DNA from 3 places in the Gorillibacterium sp. CAU 1737 genome. Region 1 is predicted to be linked to each of the others. Evidence: riboswitches for the same ligand, from Rfam matches in the RefSeq annotation. Region 1 holds a riboswitch; each other region holds the start of a gene.
What was found. Region 1 has a riboswitch for cyclic di-GMP ahead of AAFN83_RS00750 (fibronectin type III domain-containing protein). Riboswitches for the same ligand answer to the same signal wherever they lie in the genome.

Region 2: another riboswitch for cyclic di-GMP. It lies ahead of AAFN83_RS01295 (pyridoxal phosphate-dependent decarboxylase family protein); the one in region 1 lies ahead of AAFN83_RS00750 (fibronectin type III domain-containing protein).
Region 3: another riboswitch for cyclic di-GMP. It lies ahead of AAFN83_RS10880 (4'-phosphopantetheinyl transferase superfamily protein); the one in region 1 lies ahead of AAFN83_RS00750 (fibronectin type III domain-containing protein).

Annotation. Positions count from the first base shown of each region.
Region 1 is NZ_JBDQQO010000001.1:168,677-175,427, reverse strand. It holds gene AAFN83_RS00755 (fibronectin type III domain-containing protein) at 1-486, opposite strand, end outside; gene AAFN83_RS00750 (fibronectin type III domain-containing protein) at 511-4,608, opposite strand; cyclic di-GMP riboswitch class I at 4,662-4,760, opposite strand; gene AAFN83_RS00745 (MFS transporter) at 4,971-6,209, opposite strand; gene ytvI (sporulation integral membrane protein YtvI) at 6,395-6,751, opposite strand, start outside.
Region 2 is NZ_JBDQQO010000001.1:277,892-284,642, reverse strand. It holds gene AAFN83_RS01320 (TetR/AcrR family transcriptional regulator) at 1-35, shown strand, start outside; gene AAFN83_RS01315 (methyl-accepting chemotaxis protein) at 170-997, opposite strand; tRNA gene AAFN83_RS01310 (tRNA-Lys) at 1,160-1,232, opposite strand; tRNA gene AAFN83_RS01305 (tRNA-Ala) at 1,248-1,323, opposite strand; gene AAFN83_RS01300 (methyl-accepting chemotaxis protein) at 1,512-3,248, opposite strand; gene AAFN83_RS01295 (pyridoxal phosphate-dependent decarboxylase family protein) at 3,251-4,924, opposite strand; cyclic di-GMP riboswitch class I at 5,007-5,091, opposite strand; gene AAFN83_RS01290 (hypothetical protein) at 5,449-5,688, opposite strand; tRNA gene AAFN83_RS01285 (tRNA-Lys) at 5,937-6,009, opposite strand; tRNA gene AAFN83_RS01280 (tRNA-Ala) at 6,025-6,100, opposite strand; gene AAFN83_RS01275 (hypothetical protein) at 6,206-6,751, opposite strand, start outside.
Region 3 is NZ_JBDQQO010000004.1:242,755-249,505, reverse strand. It holds gene AAFN83_RS10895 (BMP family lipoprotein) at 1-605, opposite strand, end outside; gene AAFN83_RS10890 (L-lactate dehydrogenase) at 973-1,932, shown strand; gene AAFN83_RS10885 (hypothetical protein) at 1,996-2,499, opposite strand; gene AAFN83_RS10880 (4'-phosphopantetheinyl transferase superfamily protein) at 2,577-3,380, opposite strand; cyclic di-GMP riboswitch class I at 3,512-3,601, opposite strand; gene AAFN83_RS10875 (glutathione peroxidase) at 3,802-4,290, shown strand; gene AAFN83_RS10870 (hypothetical protein) at 4,382-5,332, opposite strand; gene AAFN83_RS10865 (NHLP leader peptide family RiPP precursor) at 5,458-5,706, shown strand; gene AAFN83_RS10860 (ATP-binding protein) at 5,735-6,751, opposite strand, start outside.

The sequences.
Region 1 (6,751 bases):
ACGAGGAGTTGTTTCGGAATCAATGTAGTATTTTACAGACAATGTGGACCCGCTTGTTCCCGAAACCTTGAGAATTGGGATTATTGATTGTTCAGTTATAACCATTTGATTAACAGGTGTAATGATTTCCATTTGCGGAAGCTTATAAATGCCTCTTCTTTCGTACCAAAAACCATTTGTATACCCTGAACTACTATAAGAACCATCGAGTGCTACTACACTTTCAATAAAGCTAGTCTTTCTATACACGTAAAAGGGTTCGGCGTAAGGCTCATATTTAATACAATAGGTAGATGACCCCGTCTGTTCTCCATTGCTGTTGTAGAAAATATCTGTTGTATACTCGACACAATATTCCGTAATAAGTGTCGTGTCATAGCCATATTTGTCATATACGTAATATTGCCCCTCAGAAAACCCCGTATTAACAGGAAAAACTAGCGAAATAACAAGTATGAAAACAAGAGCGAGTCGTATTTTTTCCATACGTGATGATTCTCCTTTCACTAACTACTCAATCGTATACGTTACCTTCGTGAACTCATTTGTCTTCGCTGAAAATTTCACGCTGTTCATAACGGTCTTATCCGCATTCTCAATGCTGTATACAATCTTGCCTGGTACCACGGAGACAATCGTGATATGGGTTCCCGCTATCTTTCCTGGTGCCTTCTCAATCGCAGCTGTCTGAGCACAAAGATCTTCCACTTGAAGCTGATCGGCATTATACGTCACGGTTACCTGCCGGGTAGAAAGCCCTTGTTTTTGAGGTATAACCATTACAAAGTTAAACGAGGTGTCCTTATCGATCTTCATGGTAATCTCTGGTGTTGTATTCTTTTTCAATTTGTTGGTAAAAAGACTGACACCGACGGCATTCTTGGCTCTTACCCTGTACGTATGTGTGGTATTCGGAGATAGGCCATTATGAACATAGCTTGTCTCCATGACAGGCATGATCTTGCCGTCCACCTCAAGTTCATATTCAGTCGCTCCAACAGAAGGAGTCCATGAGAGCTGAATGGAATGTGTGGTCGCCGTCGCCGTAAAATTCAGAGGAACGGAGGGGGCCGTCATCCCTGTGATTAGGGTGGTCCAGTCACTCCAAGCGCTGACGACGCGATCGTTCTTGGCCCGAATTCGATAATGATGCTCCGTGTTTGGCAGTAAGCCTCTATGTCGGAAGTAGGTTGAATCGGTTTCTTTAATCACTCCATCTGCCTCGACTTCATAACCCGTTGCACCGGTGACTGGCTCCCAACTGAGTGCGATTTGGTCACTGCCTGCTTCAACCTGGATGTTACCAGGAATGCCCAACAGGGTTGATTGGGTCAAAGGTGCGCTCCATTCCCCCGCTTGGTTCTTATATAAAGCTCTTACTCGGTACACATGCCAAGAATACGGTTCTAGGTCCTCATGTTCATATTCGGTAGCCGCTCCAACCAGTATGCTTTCTCCATCTACTAGAAGCTCATACCCGGTTGCTCCTGAAACGGGCTTCCACGAAACCTTAATGGAGGTTAGGTAGGATTCCGAGCTTAGTGATTCGGGTCGATTCAATGAAGTGACACAAGTAATTCGAGCACTCCAAGCTCCAGCCCCACCTGCATTTCGTGCACGGATTCGATACATATGCTCGGTTATAGGAGCCAAGCCTTTATGGGTATAGGAAGGGATCATGCCACTACGAATGACGGTTCCATCCACCTCAATGTCATACCCGGTGGCGCCTGAGACCACTTCCCAGGTTACTTCGATCTCAGTAGCGCTCGCTCGCCCCTTAACATTTGAAGGAACCCCTGCATGGGTAGTCATGCCGAGGATCGATGACCATTGGCCGGCAATCGAGGCATTTTTAGCCCGAACCCGATAGGTGTGCTCTGAGTTCAACTTCAAATTCTCATGTGTGTATTGTGTCTTGGTTAATTTGCTGATCAAGACTCCGTCAGCCTCTAGTTCATAGGTAACGTCGCCTGACACTGCATCCCATGACAAGGTAATCTTATCTCCCGATACCTCCCCCTTTAGTCCAGTCGGAACGGAAGGGGGAGTGGTAAGCCCAATGGGATCACTCCACTCGCTGTATCCATCTGCATTGTTAGCTCGAATCCGATAGTGATGAGCGGTGTTCGCCGTTAATCCAGTATGTTGAAAGGATGTTTCTGTTATATTGCTAAACAGGATCCCGTCTGCTTCAAGGGAATATGAAGTTGCTCCTGAGACGGAGTCCCAACTTAATTGAACATATTGATCAAATGCCTCTCCATGAAGATTTTTGGGTACTGCCACTAGTGTGGCTTTCGCAATCACACGGCTCCATTTGCCAACCCCACTGCTGTTCTTGGCCCTCACCCGAAATACTTTTTGCATATTTGGATTTAAATCCGCCACTTCATAGCTCGTTTTATTGCCGATATCGACAATGTCATGGTTAAATTCCACCTCATAATCAGTTGCTCCCTCTACCGGTGACCAACTGAGAGATATCGATTTGCTGGTGGAAGTAATCTGAATGTTCTCGGGAACATCCGGCAATGTCCAAAACTCTTGTGTTGGTGTCCACTTTCCCTTTAAATCCCCGCTGACTGCTCTGACCCGGTAGGTATGAAGCGTTCCCGGTTTCAAATCATCAAACGAATAGGATGCCGACGAGTCAACCAAATACAAGCTCCCATCAAAGAGAAGCTCATACCCATCCGCATTAAAGACTTGCTCCCATTGAAGTGAGAAGCTGGTTTCCGTTGCAACGCCATATGTTTCTGGTGTTTTGAAAGGATTAAATTGAATTCGTGGAATTACTTCCTTGTTTTGCTGAGCGCATTCCCATTGGAGCCGAGCCGTTGGGTTCCCGTAAACGCTGTTGTATTCCAGCTTGATGTTGTAGGCTTGTCCCGCTTCAAGCGAGACTTCCCCTTTCATGGAATCCGTCGTTCCTGTCCAGTTGTCAATTAACAACTGGTCATTGATCCACAAACGGGCTCCGCCTTTGATATCTACGATGAATTGATAAAGATCACTGTAGTTCGCCGTTAATTGTCCTGTCCATCGAACCGAAAATTCGTTATCTTCATACCCAGGGCTACCCAATTTCGGCTGAGAGGTCAGATTGATGGCATCATCCAGTTTCAAGGTCCTCTGACCGGAAAAGTTCTTCTCGGGATAATACTCTGCTTTAAGTCCATACAACGTATAATCCAGCTTGGTGCGCCCAACAGAACTACCGCTCTCGATGAGAGGCTTGGAGTTGGATACCAAATTCCCTCCCATTGCAAACAAACCGCCTGTCTTTACAGTAAGCTGATTATTAATGCTGACCTGGCCCCGAACAAACAAGTCTCCGCCTTTCACATTCAAATCTGCGGTCCGATTGTTGGATATGATTTCACCAATGAGCATCTCATCACGAATGTCCATCTGAACAACCGTGTTAATGTTCATGTTGTCCCGAACCAAAACCTGTTTGGCATCAACCTTCAAGGTGCCCCCGTTGTAAATCAGATTCCCTGCGTACAACTGATTGGCAATATGGAGTTGAGAGTCATTGTTTAAATGGAGATCCCCTTTAACCCAAAGATCACCTTGAACAGAGCCACACTTTATGGTTTCAATGGTTAACGAATTGTTTGCGTGTAGATCCGAATTGACGATCAATGTTCCATAGACCCGGATGGATAGATTCCGGTTTGTATTTAATCCATCTAAGATCAGGACAACTGGCTTGTTCGGCGCTCCCCAAGTCGCATCCGACTCCAGATTCAACATTCCTGCTCTCACAATAGGTGTCGGATTCGGATGGTTGAGAATTACCTGCTGAATCGAAGCAGGATCGTTTCCACTGGTTAAACTGGCTTGTTGACGGTATTGGTTGATCTCATCATCTATGACCTTGATTTGGTTGGTCATGGAATCCCCAATGGCTTCCTTCAAACCATCCACGCGCATAAATGGAGGCGCGCTATGCTCATTAACCATCGTCCCGGATAGATAGACTTTATTTCCCGGAATTTGATTGGGCACGGCTTCCTCCAAAATCTTTGCTGGATTGAGGACCGGGGTATGTTTTTGAAGCTTAGACACTTCAATGTTGTTCAATCGGGTTAAGCCCGTTTCTTCTTTCCCTTGATTGACAGTCAGTTGCCCGTCAGTGATGACGATCGTTTTTTGAAGGGTAGCGTGCTTTCCGGCAGGAAGAGCACTCTTGACCCAAAAGGGTGTTCCTTCAACATAGATAGAGTTCATGCTCGCATATACAGCATCTCCAACCGTCACCTGCACTTGATAAGTCCCATTTTCTAAGGATAAGGTCCATTCCCCACCTGGTTGAATACGGATCGAGGAATCTTGAGAGTTGCTGTAAGTGGCATTGCTTACAGTCTCTGATGTATGGTCGAAGTTCCAGCCATATTGGAATCCATTTCGGTCCCCCATGATCTCGCCAAAGTCAGCTACGTACCCGACAGGCGGGTCTAGCAATGGACTTTGGAAGCTAACCTTCACCAGACTGGCATCCGACTGAGCCGATACGGAATCAGAAAAAGCAGGAATCAACAAATTAATAAATAGTAGCAGACAAAGACACTTGGAAATAAAACCGAAAAGCTTAGACATAACTAGCCCCCTAGATCGAATCAATATTTTTGCACAGAAAAAAGCCAATTGAGTTCGGCGGCCTGGCGACCATGTCCACAGATTCACAATCTGCAGCGTTAGGCCCATAGCTTTGCGTCCCCGTCTTTCGTCCGGGTTTGCCTTTATTCGTTCAATTGGCTCATCTTTCGACCAATATTCCTACTTTTTGCACATCACAAGTAATTCTATTATCCTAGCACATTTCCTTTTCAAAAATATGTATAATTTCCGAACGACTTCTCCTGAAAATGATTTCTTCCATCCATTCCAGGTTGGTACAGGAAAAACCGCACAAAAAACTCCAGCTCGCCAAACGCGAGCCGGAGTTCCGTTCAACCAATTTATGCCGCTTCCTGAGCAGGACTGGTTCCGCCAGGTTCGCGGAAGAGCGGGACGAGCACGAAAGCCGATACGAGCAGCATCACCGTGGCGAGCAGGTACACCGGTGTCAGGGTAAACACCCCGGCAAGCCAGCCGCCGAGCGACATGGTGATGACCATCGCTCCCATGAAGAGCGGGTTCAGGATGCCGTTGACCCGGCCCACGAACGCCTCCTCCGTGTTGCGAAGCACCATCGTGTTGATGCCGATCTGGATGAACGGACCGACGAGGCCGCTGAAGAATTGCGCGACCAACGTGACGGCGAAGACCGTGGAGAAGCCGCAGATGGCGATCGAGATGGCGCTCACCATCGTCCCCAGAGCGAGCAGCTTCTGCGGCGAGATTTTGCTGGCGAAGCCGATGGCCAGCGCTCCGCCGATCAACATGGCGATGCCGTTGACCGTGAGCAGCCAGGACAGCATCTCCTTCTGCAATCCGAGCTGCTCGGTGATCAGGAAGATCGCGAGCGGCTGGATGAGGCCGATGCCCAACCCGGCAAAGAAGAAGCAACTGCCGAGACGGGCCAGAAGCCGGCTGGACCACACATAGCGGAAGCCTGCCTTCATCTCGTCCCACACCGCTTTGCCCGAAGAGGAGGCTTCACTCTTCCGATCCTTCGGAAGGAAAACGAGCACGCCGGCGGAGGCGAGGAATGCGACGCCGGTGATGGCGATCGCCCATTCGATGCCCAGGTTGCTGAAAACAACCGTCCCAAGGCCCGGACCAAGGACCATGAAGATGGCGAACAGCGTCTGATAAGCCGACATCCCGGTCTGCATGAGCGCTTCTGGAACATGCAGCTTAAATAACTTCAACCCTGAGGGCTGAGAGAATTGCGATAGAATCGAAGAGACGAAAGTGACGAAGAATACCGCTTTCCAGCTTCCGAAGTGAATGGCGAGCAAAACCCCGAAGATGGAGACGGCGCTTAAAAAATCGCACCAGATCATCGTCCGTTTGGGCCGCCAGCGGTCCGCAAACGTCCCACCAATGAAGGAGAAGACGAAGATCGGCAGAAATTCCGCAACGGAAATCAGTGAAACCGCGATCTTGCTTCCATCCGTCATCTCCGTGACATACAGCAAAATCGAGTAATTGCGCACCCAGATTCCGATCTGCAGGAGCAGGCCGGACATCAGGATCACTTGAACAAACCGGTTGCGAAACAACGATAACGGCGATTCGGAAGTGTTGCTCATGGTTGCCCCCTTGTCAGATCATGAATACAGCTCATCTATGATAACCGGAATGCCCCTATAAAATCAACATTTTTGTGAACACAAAATGATTGCCGGGGAAAAAGAAAAAAGCCTCTCGTAAGAGGCTATTGAGAAGGTCCTGTCTGCATGCTCACCTTTAGGGACATTTTGTGGAAAGGATCGCACTACTCCAGCTTGATCTTGATCCGAAGAAGCCCCACGGAGCGCATCGCTTTGAAGATGATGACAAACAACGGGCCGAGGAAGAGTCCCGCAATTCCGACAAGCTTGAATCCGACAAACAGACTGATGAGCGCCGGTAGGGCACCGATGCCGATGGCATTGCCGAGTACCTTCGGCTCCACTACTCGCCTCACGACCAGGGTGATGATGTAGAGAATCAACAGGCCGATCCCGAGAAAGCCATTGCCGGTCACGAGCTCGTAGACTCCCCAGGGGATGAGAACCGATCCCGTCCCAAATACCGGAAGGATGTCCACCACGGTCACCAGGAACGAGAGAGCCAGCGCATAGCCCGTGTC
Region 2 (6,751 bases), 110 kb from region 1:
TCAATTATGCCTTCCATGGAATCGCCACTTCGTAACGAAAACAAAAAGGCTGTACCCCGTTCGCTACCCTTCTGCCGGGATGAAGCTTCGTCCGGCTTGTAGTGCGTCTCTGCGGTTGCCCGCATTTGGGGTACAGCCTTTATCAATCTTAGAAACTCTTTATGTTGCCTTACTGCATCAACATTTCCTGTACAAGGCTTTTAAGCTTCTCGCTTGTCTCATTCAGCATCTGCACATTTTCCACGAAATGCGCGATCATCTGGGCTTGCTCCGAGGTCGCTTGGCTGATCTGGTTGACTTCTTCCTCCATCGTCCGAATGGCTTGCTGCACGCGGCTTACCGATTCCTCAATGTGGACAGCTGCTTCCTTCGTATGCTCGGACAGCTTGCGGACCTCCTTGGCAACCACACCGAAGCCCGCCCCCGCTTCACCGATTCGAGCCGCTTCAATGAGGGCATTCAGCCCGAGCAGGTTGGTCTGCTCCGACACCGAGCGAATGATACTCGTGACCTCTGCTACCGAAGACGAATCCTCTACGGCCCTCTGCGTATTCTTTCGGATCTGCTCTGAGGTTGCCGACAGTTCCTCCGATTGTGCCGCCACCTGTTCGATGGCACTGAGCAGCGATGAAATGGAGTGATTGGCCTGCTGAGTAATGGCTTCGAGCTGCGCCTGCTTTTCCATGGAGTAGTTGATCCCCAGCAGAGCGACGATCTCATCTCCTTCAAAGACTGGAATCAGGATAGCCACAAAAGGAGTTCCTAACACCTCCTTGGGAATATAGCTGATGACCCGTTCCCGCTTGCCGCCTAAGCCTTTAAAATCTTGATAATCAGGCAAAAGCGGACTTCCGGCCTCCAGGCCAAAATTCAGCGTTTCGGTTTGAGTAAAATAGAGGACATGCGTACGATCATTTAAAGACAAGGAGACTTCCTCACGAAACAGCTGCTGGATATAGGGAAGGCTCTCAAGTAGTGCTTCAATCTTCGTCATCATCAAACATCCCTTCTCGTTGAAATCGTCGTGATCCTACTAATATCGGCTACTCCAGAATAGGGAAATAGAAGGATTGCAGACTTCTGATGAACGTTATGTGAAGCCGATCCGAACTTTTAAGCAAAACAAAAAGAACAGCATCTCTGCTGTTCTTTTTGGAAGTGGGTTCTCAGGGGCTCGAACCCTGGACCGATTGATTAAGAGTCAATTGCTCTACCAACTGAGCTAAGAACCCACGTATGAAGTTGTTTGGTGGAGCCTAGGGGGATCGAACCCCTGACCTCATCGCTGCCAGCGATGCGCTCTCCCAGCTGAGCTAAGGCCCCGCAGCGTTCGTGACAGCCGCTTGTTTTTGTCGGTCACAAGTACAGATTATACGGGACGTATTCGACAAATGCAAGTGTTTTTTTAAATCTTTTTCTCTCTTCCCTTCTTGTCTAGCATTTGCTCAGAGAAACCAACAAGAGAGCCCGCTCGCAACCGAACGAACCCTCCTTGGATTTCCCTGCACTGCTTACTCGGCAATCTTAAACTGCTGCACGGTCTTCTGCAGCTCGGTTGCCATCTCGGACAGGTTACGGATCGCGCTGGTCACCTCTTGCATCGTAGCGCTTTGCTCCTCGACAGCGGCTCCTACCTCCTGATAGCCGGCGGATTGCTCCTCCGTGACACCCGATATCTTTTGCATAGAGCCGGTAATGGTTTCAAAGGATTTATCAGCTTTCTCGAGCGCGCGTTTCAAATGGTCGATCTGTTCTGAGAACATGGAGATTCCAATGAAGATCACCTTGAAGTTCTCATACATGTCGTGAATCCAGACTTGTCCCTGCTCTACCGCCTGAGAGCCTTGCTTAATGCTCTTCAGGACGAGCTGGCTGTCATTCTGCGTGCCCGAGATTAGCTCCGTGATCGAGCTTGCGGCATTGGACGATTGCTCTGCCAGCTTCTTCACCTCTCCAGCAACAACCGCGAAGCCTTTGCCCTGCTCGCCAACCCGAGCCGCTTCAATGGATGCATTGAGGGCGAGCAGGTTAGTCTGCTGAGCGATGTCTGTGATGATGTGAATGATTTCACCAATCTCCATAGAACGGGACCCGAGCTGAGCCGCCGCCTCCTGCGACTCCTTCATTTCCTTCTGAATGACGTTCATTTGACGCAGCGTCTTCTCCACCAGCTGCTGACCCTCTGCCGATTGACTACCTACGGTATGAGCCGTCTCTTGCATCGTTTGAACCTCGATCGAGACCTTCGCCAGATCCTCGTTCACTTCCACAACCGAAGCCGTGCTGTCGGAGATCGAGGTGACGACCTCGGTGACCCCTTCGTTCATGCTGTTCATGGACGATGCGACCTGCTGTGAGCTCGCACTCATCTCGCCCGCCGCTTGGTAAACCTGCTCGCTCGTCGTCGTGATGACCTGAGTGGAGGCGGAGATTTGCCGAATCAAAGCGTCCAGGTTTCTCCTCATCCGGCCAAAGGAATCACCCAGCTTGCCGATCTCATCCGAGCGCTGAAGAGTCACTTCTTCGGACAAGTCCCCTGCCGCCACCTTTTCCGTCGCGTGCATGAGCCGAGTGAGGGGCTTTGTGATGCTTCGGCTGATAAAGTAGGCGATCAGGCTGCCCACGAGCATCAACACCGCCATGATTCCGATCGAGGCCAAGAAAATGAAGTTCTTGGTTTGGGGCACGACGGAAGCGTCAATGTCGATGCCGGCAATGCCGTACGTGCCTCCTTTGTCATCCTTAAGGGGAAGGAAGATCGATTTATGAGTTCCGTACTCATCCTTGTATATGGAGCTGAAGGTCTGCTTGCTGGTTTCGATGGCGGCTCTCATTTCGGGCGAGAATCCGTAATCCGTTCCATAGTCTTCCTCTACTCCGGTCAGGATGACAATCTGCTCCTTCTCTTGCTGCTTTCGAAGGATGTAGACATTTTCAAGGGAGTAGTCGTTCTTGATTTGCTCCAGTTGCTCCTTGATCTTTCCATGAGCCGGGTGTTGGATTCCGTCGATTTCATAGGCGTGCTCTGGAATGGAGTTCAAATATTTCCCGACCGCTTGAATGTTCGTGGAGAGCCTCAGGTTGAATTGATCCTCCAGCTTTTCGGTCAATCGATTGCTGATCACGTACTCCGTAGCTAAAAACAAGCCGCACATGAGCAGCACCAGGGCTAGAATGCTGCTCATCATCTTGACGGCAATTCTCCCGCGAAACCAATTCGCAGGATTTGCTTGCTTTGGCTGTTCCACCGTTATAACCTCCCGCTGATCATAGGCGTTTCCGAGTATTTCTCATACACGAGCTCGACGTTCTCTTTCAAGTACCGGACAATCTCTGGAACATGGCCGATCTCCGTGTAGGGGGAGATGACGAAGATCTTGGTCGCATACAAGGCTGTGCTGCTGCCGTCCTTGGTGGGAACCACCAAATGCTTTTTGGTATCGCCGAAAAAGATTCGGTCGCGCTGTTCGCCCAGCACTTCAAACAGACGTTCGTTGAACCGGTTCGTGCGCTCGATGTCCGCCAGCGTGCATTGGCCGGAGCATTCGTCCCGGAAGTCGTGTGCCCCTTCAGGATAAATGCGGAAGAGCGTAACGATCCCCGGATTGTCCGGGTTTACGATCTCCGCCTGCGGCAGCTCGTCGCGAATAGCAGCCCGGAACGCCAGATTCACCTCGACAAACTGGGCCAACAGGCGCTGATACCCCTCCATTCCAAAAGCAAGCAAGGCGCTGTAGATGCTGATCGAACTGGCCATTCGCGAGCATTCCAGCGTATAACCGGTATGATATTGCCCGTACCCCCGATGGCCGACATATGGGGTCTCCTCCTCCTTCAAATCGACCAGATTCAAATCTGCCGCATCCTGGATCAGGAACAAGCTGGTCAGGTAAGGCGTTTGACCCAGCTTTTGAAAATCAAAGCAGAGTGAATCGGCGAGACGCAAATGGTTCATTTTCCGCTGGATACCAAGCAGCGCTTCACAAACCTCCGGCTTGAACGCAAGCGGGTTGGCTGCGAAATCGTACTCGTTAAAGAAGGCGAAAAAGCCGCCCAAAGCGGAATCGGCATGTAGATGCGGACGGCGCAGACCATGCTTTGCCGCAATCTCTGAAGAAACGCGTGATATTTCCTCCACATCGTCAATGCCCATCGCATCGGTCGTTCCGGTTGTAGCAACGATATAGATGGGAATGCCACCGTTCGCGATCACCTCTTCCAGCTTCGACCGCAGGTCTTCGACATCCATGGAGCTGTCCGGCATCGTACGAACCTTGACGAGACGACTGCTGCCCAATCCGGTAGCCTCCATCGACTTGAACAGGCTGTAATGGGCGGCTTCCGAGCAAAACGTATAGAAGTGGGAAGGGACCCCCAGGCGAGGAGCATCCGGAGCGAATTTCGCGATGGCCATCCGAAGACCGGAGAACACCGCTCCTTGCCCTCCCCAAGTGGTATAGCCTCCGCTCCGCTCAGGCACATATCCGATCAGCTTGGACATCATGCTGATCACGCGAACCTCGGCCTCCGCTCCCGCAGGGCCATAGACATCCCACAAGTTATTGCCGTTTACGAGAAAGGCCGTCAGCATTCCCAGGATTCCCGGGATGCTTGCCATCGGCAGAATATTCGTCAAGAAATACTTGGTGTGGTACGGATGGTTATGCAGCAGCTTGACAAGATCCTCATTCACTTGCTCAAGGGGAGTGCTGCTTGATGGAATTTCGCTGGTTTGAATCAGATCCTTGTAGAACAGATCGGTACGCTCTTTCTCCCCTTTCAGGTTCACCCCGTCCGGATTCTTGAGTTGGTCCACCCCGTTGACAATCTGTTCCATGAGCTTCACAAACCTGATACGATCTGGTTCATTCCCATCCTCACTTGGAAAAAATGACGGTACCGATGACTGCATACGCTCCGACACAGCTCTCTCTCCTCTCATCTGGCCAAAACCAAATAAAAAAGGTGAATACGGGTAAAAATGCCCATACTTCACCAATTACAGAATGTGCAACTGGCTGGCCTATCCACGAGGATGTAGCCCCTATAGCTTTGCGTCCCTACTTTTCAATAGGTTTGCCGAACTATTCAATTTCACCAAATAGACATATATATCCATGAAATGACAAAATAAGTTTGCAATTCCGGTTCTTATTATAGTCTATATTTGGAAGTATGGCAATCAAATCTAACATCCTATGAGATGTAGATATTATGAACTAGAGAGGGAGTCCTATTGGCAGGCTCGTATGGAGGGGAAGAAAGCAAAAAGAGCGGCATCACTGCCGTTCTTTTTGGAATAATTATCCTCACACTTTATGTAAACACGTTCTTATAAAAAGTCAATTGAATCAACTTTTGTCTTTGCGAAGCGCTAGCAATCTTTAGTAATGAATATGTTATATTTATTATGCCTTTTTTAGCAAACATGGTTCTATACCTTGTATTTCACTTGACACCTTTATCAATTATTCCAATCGCATAATCCTTAGCGCCTTCAAGCAACTTTTTTCTCAGAGCCTTCTTATTGACTGGGTCTTGTTCTGACTTAAACCAGTTTTTATTGTGTTTGAAAACACCATTAATCTGATCAATTGATGCAGGTAACCCGAATATATCAGTCAGGATAAATTGAATGTCTGAAACTGAAAACGAGTCTCCCTTTCCCTCGTTAAAAATAATAAACATTGAAAGTATCATCTGTTCTTTAAAACTGTCCAACTTTTTTAAAAAATAATGGAATGTATATCTTTGTATTTATTCCTCATACAGGAAAATCAAACATTATCAAAGATTCTTCATACGGGGCAGTAATTCTATCGCAAGAGGCTTCTACCTAGTTTCCTAAATAATCCATCATACCTCATTTTTCAGTTCCGATAATGGTTTATGAATACAAACAAAAAGAACGGCATCTCTGCCGTTCTTTTTGGAAGTGGGTTCTCAGGGGCTCGAACCCTGGACCGATTGATTAAGAGTCAATTGCTCTACCAACTGAGCTAAGAACCCACGTATGAAGTTGTTTGGTGGAGCCTAGGGGGATCGAACCCCTGACCTCATCGCTGCCAGCGATGCGCTCTCCCAGCTGAGCTAAGGCCCCGCTTTTCGTGAGCACCGATCACTTCGTAACGACCGGCCACAAGAAAAGATTATAGCGAACAATCGGGAATTGTGCAAGTGTTTTTCGAAAAAACTTTTTTAAGCGTTAATCTTTAGCATAATGGTACAAAACATAACCATCGTATTGGATGACGATTCCGTTCTTCAGCTGGTCCAGGTGCTCTTGATCAATTCCGAATCCAAAGTCAGCTCCCGGTCCGGAGCCCTGCTGTCCAACGGGAATAACCGTTCCATCCGGCTCGAAGACACGAATTGCCCCTGTTGGACTGCTGGCCGTTCCGTCCTCATGAAAAATCGCGTTGTATAAAAACGCTCCATTCCTGTAATCCAGATCAAAAGTAGTATGAAAGTTAAAATAGATATCATGTCCACGATTGATTACTTGGGCAAGGGAGATATGGGTTTGGTTGTTGTTTTGCATGGAAAGGGTCAGATCCTTCTTCTCATCCGGTTTGAAGGCGATCCATTCGGGCTTCACAAAGCATTCGAAAGGAACCTGCTCCTTGACGAGAGTCAGAGAATATCCGTCGAGGCCGATGACGTTCTGAAAAATCGCCTTGGCGGTGAAGTTCCGGTTATAATAGTACCCCCCTGCTAAGAGAATCACGACTCCCGTGATGACGAATACTTG
Region 3 (6,751 bases), on a different contig from region 1:
TTGGTGCCGTAGTTGTCGTTCGCATATTGCAGGCCTTGTTGGAAGCCCCAGTTGAACTTTTGAACGGCCGGAATTTCCATGCCGCCGATGAAGCCAGCTTCGCCTTCCTTGACTTGAACTGCAGCCGCTACGCCCGCGATGAAGCCGGACTCTTGCTCTGCGAAGAAGACGGATACGGTGTTTTCTTTGACAACATCAGCTGCGCCTTCCTTGCCGGAGTTCGGAGCTGCGTCGATGATCACGAATTTCGCGTCGGTGTATTTGTCTTGTGCGTTGAAGATGGCCGAGGAGAATTTAAAGCCCGGCGTAACGATGAACTTGTAGCCGGCGTCGTACAGGTTGCCGATTTCTTTCGTGTACTCAGCTTCCGTCGTTCCGTTCGGCTTGATGTACTTATCGCTGATGCCCAGTTCCTTCTCTGCCTTCTTGATGCCTTCCCAGGTACCTTGGTTGAAGGATTTGTCGTCGATGGTTCCTGCGTCGGTAACCATGCCCACTTTCAGGTCGGACTTCGCTCCGCTTCCGCCTTCTTCTTTCTTCCCGCAGCCTGCGACGAGCGTCAACATCAGAGCGAGAACGGTTACTGCGATTAAGCCTTTTTTCATACGCCAATGCCCCCGATAAAAAGTATTGTGTGAAGCAAACTCATACCTCTCTACTATATTCCGAAAAATAAGCTTTTTCAATAGAAAAATTGTTTTTTTGTCATATATTCTGCCATCACCCCTCACGTTATCCTACCGTTGGGTCCAGAGCCAAGGGAAATCATTCGTCTTTTTCATGATTTTGATAGTATGTCCAGCACATGGCTCACCTATTCGAACGGGCTTGGGGAACGAAGAGCAGGAAAAGAACGGCTTTCTCAGTTGGTGATAACCAATCTTTTTCACGGTCCCTTGCTTTTGTTTTCGGCAAAAGGATGATATCCTTGTGTTATGATAATTGACATTTCAAGCGTAAAGGAGTTTTGCAATGGCAAGCACGGTTCGCAAAGTCGCGATCATCGGCATGGGGTATGTGGGCTCCAGCTGCGCCTATTCCCTCATCAATCAATCGGTATGTGACGAGATTATGCTGATCGACCGGAATCAGGACCGGGCTTACGCCCAGGCGCTTGATCTCTCCCATTGCATGGACTTCGTCCATTCGCGGACCAAGGTTCATACCGGCGCCTATGCAGATTGCGGCGACGCCGACATCGTCATTTTGTGTGCGGGCCCGAACCCGAAGGAAGGACAGACGCGCCTCGACGTGCTGGATGCGGCGGTAGAGGTGACGACAGGCATTGTTCAGCAGGTGATGGCAAGCGGATTTTCAGGAATCTTCCTCATCGCGAGCAACCCGGTGGATGTCATCACGTACATCGTACGTCAGGTTTCCGGTCTCCCGCGAAGCCATGTGCTCGGAACCGGGACGTCCATCGACTCCTCCCGCTTAAAGACCCTACTCTCGGAATACTTGTCGGTTGATCCCCGGAGCGTACAAGGATATGTGCTTGGGGAGCACGGAGAATCGCAATTCCCGGCGTGGTCCCACGTTACCATCGGAAGCAAGCCGCTTCTCGATATCCTGGAACAGCATCCCGACCGCTTCGGTCACATGAACCTCGAAGAGATTGCGTACAAAACGCGCAATGCCGGCTGGGAAATCTTCCATCGCAAGGGCTCGACCCATTACGGCATCGGCAACGCGCTCGCCCATATCACGCGCTCCATCTTCAATGACGACCATCGCATCATTGCAGTGTCCGCTATTCTAGACGGCGAATATGGCCAGAAGGACGTATGTGTAGGAGTACCGGCAATCGTCACCCGACAAGGGATGAAAGAGATCGTCGAGCTGAAGCTCCCGGAGAAAGAGCGGAGCCAGTTCGAGGCGTCCTGCGAAATCATTCGCACGAGCATCTCTTCCATTCAACACAATCATGGATAAGGGAAAAATAACGAACAGCGCGCACCGACATTCCGGTGCGCGCTGTTTTTTGTTGGTTCCGGGTTACACCTGTTTTTTCTTGAGCAGCATGAAGGCGAGGCCCGCTGCAATCAAGGCTACCGCAATGAAGGGCTGCCCCATGATCGTTCGGTTGAACAGCGCCTCCACGGTAAAGACCGCGAAGAACAAGAGCGATATGACCAGCAAAATGTTGATGGGAACGAGCAGCCACTTGTTCCGATTGCCGAACCAATACAACTCCAGAAGTCCAACTGCCGGAGCAAGGATGAAGCCCGGCCAGGTGGTTCCCCACTCACCGGTCAGCATCGAGACCTGACAGACGAGCCCGACCGTCAGCAGGATCCCGCCCGGCACGAGCAGCCCGGCATGCCGCCGGTTCGTCATGGAGAAGTACATCCAATGGAAGAAGAGCCCGACGGGTATGATGAAGATCGTCGCCCAGAACGTACCGAATATTGTTCCGGCGTCCAGCTCTCCCCCTCGGTTAAGAATCAGATACACCCCGAGCAAAATGAGCACCGGGCCGATCACCGCACGCTTGTTCATCTTGAACCCTCCCGAATTCCGTAAGTTTCAATACTTCTACAGTACCAGCATTCGGGAGAAAGGTCATCCATCTTTGGTCAAGAAAAGAAACTGGACCAAAGACCGGGTACTTTCCGCAAGCCGAGCCCCCGTTGAATGCGGGTCACAATCGACACCGGCTTCGGCAGCTCTATATGATGAGGAGACAGCAGCTCAGGTGCGGAGAACGTCTCTCCGCAGCAAGCTGCAACCGAATACCCCTCCGGCAATTCGAAATGACTAAACTGAAGGGCGGCGTTGGGTTCCTTATCCTTTTCCATCAGTTGGGGATAGACCGCATGGAACTTCCGGCCCGTTTCTGCCGATTCCGGCTCATATCCCATGCGAGAAAAGTCCAGCTCCGAGAAGGCGACTTCTCCGAACCGGCTTCCTTGCGCCTTCAGATACGCCTCCTTCAACGTCCAGAATCGGAAGAACCGCAGCCGCTTCGTCTCTTCGGTAGAAGATTCCTGGCAGAACGCCTTCTCCTGATCACTGAGGCATTCATCCAGCAGCTCGTCCATAATCGGCCGTGGACGTTCCACATCCACCCCGATCTGCCCCGTTGGATGGATTCCGCATACCACCATATTGCCGGAGTGGGAGACCGAAAAGCTTCCTTTCCAGTTCGGAGAAGCGAGATAGGGCTTTCCTCCCCGTTCTCTTCTGAGCTCTCCGTCAGCGTGGTACCGGAAGCGAATCAATGATTTGACCAACGTATACCCGGCTAGGAGCGAAAAGACCTCCTGTTCGGTCCCTCTTACCTGCAGCGATTTCACCTCACGCTCCGAGAGCAGCGAGAGCAAGCCCTCGTACTCAATGGTCCAATTGTCCAGGGAAAACACGACGAGACACGGCTTCATGGATGGATGCCTCCTTATCGAATCCTTGAAGCTACTCTTGACTGGGATGTGCCATACTTTGTCGCTCCGGAGCATGAAAAAAAAGTGAACCAGAGGGCCCAAAAGCCATAGTTCACCAATTTGCTTAACGTGCGTGCAACTGGCTGACAAGTCCATGGCGAATGGACGTAGTCCCTATAGCTTTGCGTCACTATCTTTCGATAGTTTTGCCAGTATTCAGTTGGCCGATAACCGGGAGAGTCGCTTGGATTTAAATGATATTTCTTGTGATAAACTTACCATGTTTTTACGGATAAAACCAGTCTTTTTACGCAACAATCCTTCACAGAATCGACTTTGACTTATACAATTATATTGTTTAAAATGTAAACACAGAGTTCCGTTGCATCGGTTTCATCCACTCGACAGGAGGAAGGATTCCATGAGTATCTATGACTATGACGTAAGAACGATTCGCGGAGAGCAAACGACACTCGCCCCCTACAAAGGAAACGTCCTGCTCATCGTGAACACGGCGACCAAATGCGGATTCGCACCGCAATTCAAGGGACTGGAGAAGCTATACCAGGATTACAAGGATGATGGCTTCGCCGTGCTGGGCTTTCCAAGCTCACAGTTCGCGAATCAGGAACTGGATGACGACGGGGACATCGCGCAAGTGTGCGAGCTCAACCATGGCGTGACGTTCCCGCTCTACGCCAAGATCGACGTGAAGGGCCCGACCACGCACCCGCTGTTCCAATTCCTAACGGAACAGGCTCCAGGTCTCTTTGGCTCCCGCTCGATCAAATGGAACTTCACCAAATTTCTGGTTGGCCGCGACGGCAAGGTGCTGCATCGGTTTGCTCCCAAGGACACACCAGAGAAGATCGAGAAAACCCTCAAGAGCGTGTTGGCCTCCGGCAAATAGTCCAGCCCGATAGCCGCAAGCAAAAAAAGAAGACTCCGTCTTCAGGAGACACCTCCTGGGATGGAGTCTTTTTGCATTTGGACTCTCTGATCTAGGAGGAGGAAGAGGCCCGGCTTAACCAGTAATGAAGGCCCCCTTGCTCCAATTGGCGCCGGGCTTCCGCAATCTCCATAGCTCCGCGCTGCAGATCCCGCAAGAGCGCGTCATGGAAGAGGCGCAGGGCCTCCAGCTTCAGCCCGGAGTAGTCGCAGGCTTCATAGCGGCGAGCCGCGAGCAGGCTGAAGCAGGTCAAGCCCTCGTCGAGGAACAGGAACCGCTTCACGTCCGCTTCGGTGAGGCTGGCGTCAGGCGGCTTCCCCTGACTCGACCGGACCAGAGAAAGCAGGCTGTTTCCCTTCCCTTGATCCTCTACGAGATCGGCCTCCCAGTCCACCCAATCATCCGCCATTTGCATGGCAACAAGAGCCTCTTCCAGAAGTCGAGAGACTCGACTGATCTCAGAGGATTGGTTCGCCAGGAGCAAGGCCCCGGTGCTGCACAGCTTGAGCGGGCTGGCTTTCCGTGCAATCTTGGCAGGATCGCTCGTAAAGACAATCCCCTTCAACTCTTCGGAGACAGAAGCCGCCCATTCGCTAACGTAAGAGCGATAATAGCTCCAGAATTCGGAATCGTACGGGAACAGACGAGAGTAGCCGTTGAGAAACTCTCCAAAAAAGAGGGCCGCCATCGGCAAATCCTGCACCGCTTGTCGGTCCGACGTATCCATGGCGTCATCCACGATGAAATAATGAAGCATGAGGAATAGATTGCCCACGGCCATCTCTCGACAGATTTCATCGGTTAATTGACATTGTTCCTTCAGCCAGTAAGGTAGAAGAAAGCAAATTCGGTTAGGGCCAGTTGCTTCATCGAGCATACGGCGACTGTTCTGAATGTATGAAAACCCGTCAACCTTCAACCCTTCGGGGAAACCTGAGAGTCTCGACTCGGCCATGAGAAGAACCTGCTCCAGCTCTGTCTTCGATTGTTTTTTCGCCGTCATCCTGCATTCTTCTCCTCACTTTGGATTTTTTTCGAGTCCTTCTACCAGAAATCTACATTTTTATGTGGATGAATCCTAGATAACGTGCTATATTTTTAACAGAAACACCAATTTATTCCGAGAGGGTGGTTCCATTGTCAACCTATGGTGCACTGCAATCGCAAGTGGTCCAACGAGCTTGGAAGGATTCGGACTTCAAGCAAAAGCTGCTTTCCGATCCGAAGGCTGCCATTCAAGAGGTACTTGGCGTTTCACTGCCCGGCCACTTGAAGCTCAGAACGGTGGAAGAAAGTGCGAACGAGTTGGTGTTCGTTCTTCCGGCAACTCCGGATACGGTAATGGAGTCGAAGGCTTCTCCTCAAGCACTCTGGTAGAATTGAGATTGCAACCTATTTCAAGACGTTATTCAGGAACAGAGGCTAGTTTGGGTGCCACCGGCAGCCGAATAATTGCTTCTGTTCCTTTACCTTTTTGGCTCTTAAACTGGATCGTTCCCTTCATCGCCTCGATAATCCGAAAGGTTACCATCAGTCCAAGACCTGTCCCCTTCGATTTATTGGAGAAGTAAGGTTCCCCTAGTCGTGAGATCTCCGCCAGTTCCATTCCCTCTCCATTATCCTTCACGCTGATCGCAACGTACTCTCCATTACTGCGTGCGCTGATCTCGACCAATCCGTCCTCAAGAAAGGCTTCGATGCTGTTCTTCACAATATTGACGATCGCTTGCTTAAACTTCGAGGGGTTGCCCAGGACATGCAAATCGGTCGGAATCGAAATTTCCAAACGTCCTCCTTGCATATGGGCGAGGGGTTGGAGGATATTTTCCACCTGCTCGAATTCGTTAGCTAGATTCAGTGGAACCACATCCTCTGCACCCGGTTTGGCGAACGTTAAAAAGTCCGTAATGATTCCTGAGGCACGATCCAATTCGTTGAGTGCAAGCTTTACATAGGTTGTGTCTGTCGGGCTGGAGTATTTGCCATCCAACAATTGAAGAAATCCTCGGGTAACCTGAAGGGGGTTCCGAACCTCGTGGGCTACCGAAGCCGCTAGTTCGCTGATAATGTCCATCTTCTCCGAACGCTGTAATTCCGTATTGAACATCTCCAGCTCATGGGAATACTTGACGAGTTGACGGCGATTTTCGCCAACCTTCATACCCACAATGATCATGAGCGAGACAGAGAAGAGGAACAAGCCCCACTTCCAGAGATGAGGTTGATAATCGAATTCTTTGAAAAAGGAAAACCCGATCATCTCTCCCGCACCAACCATTGCAAAGATGACAAAGCCTACGGAGAAAACAATCGCCTCCATTCGGCCCTTCCGTGCAATGAAGAAAGCATTCAGGATCATCAGTGAAAAATGAATGATCATCACCAATGCCAATATTTTGGTCGAAAGTGGATAATAGATTTT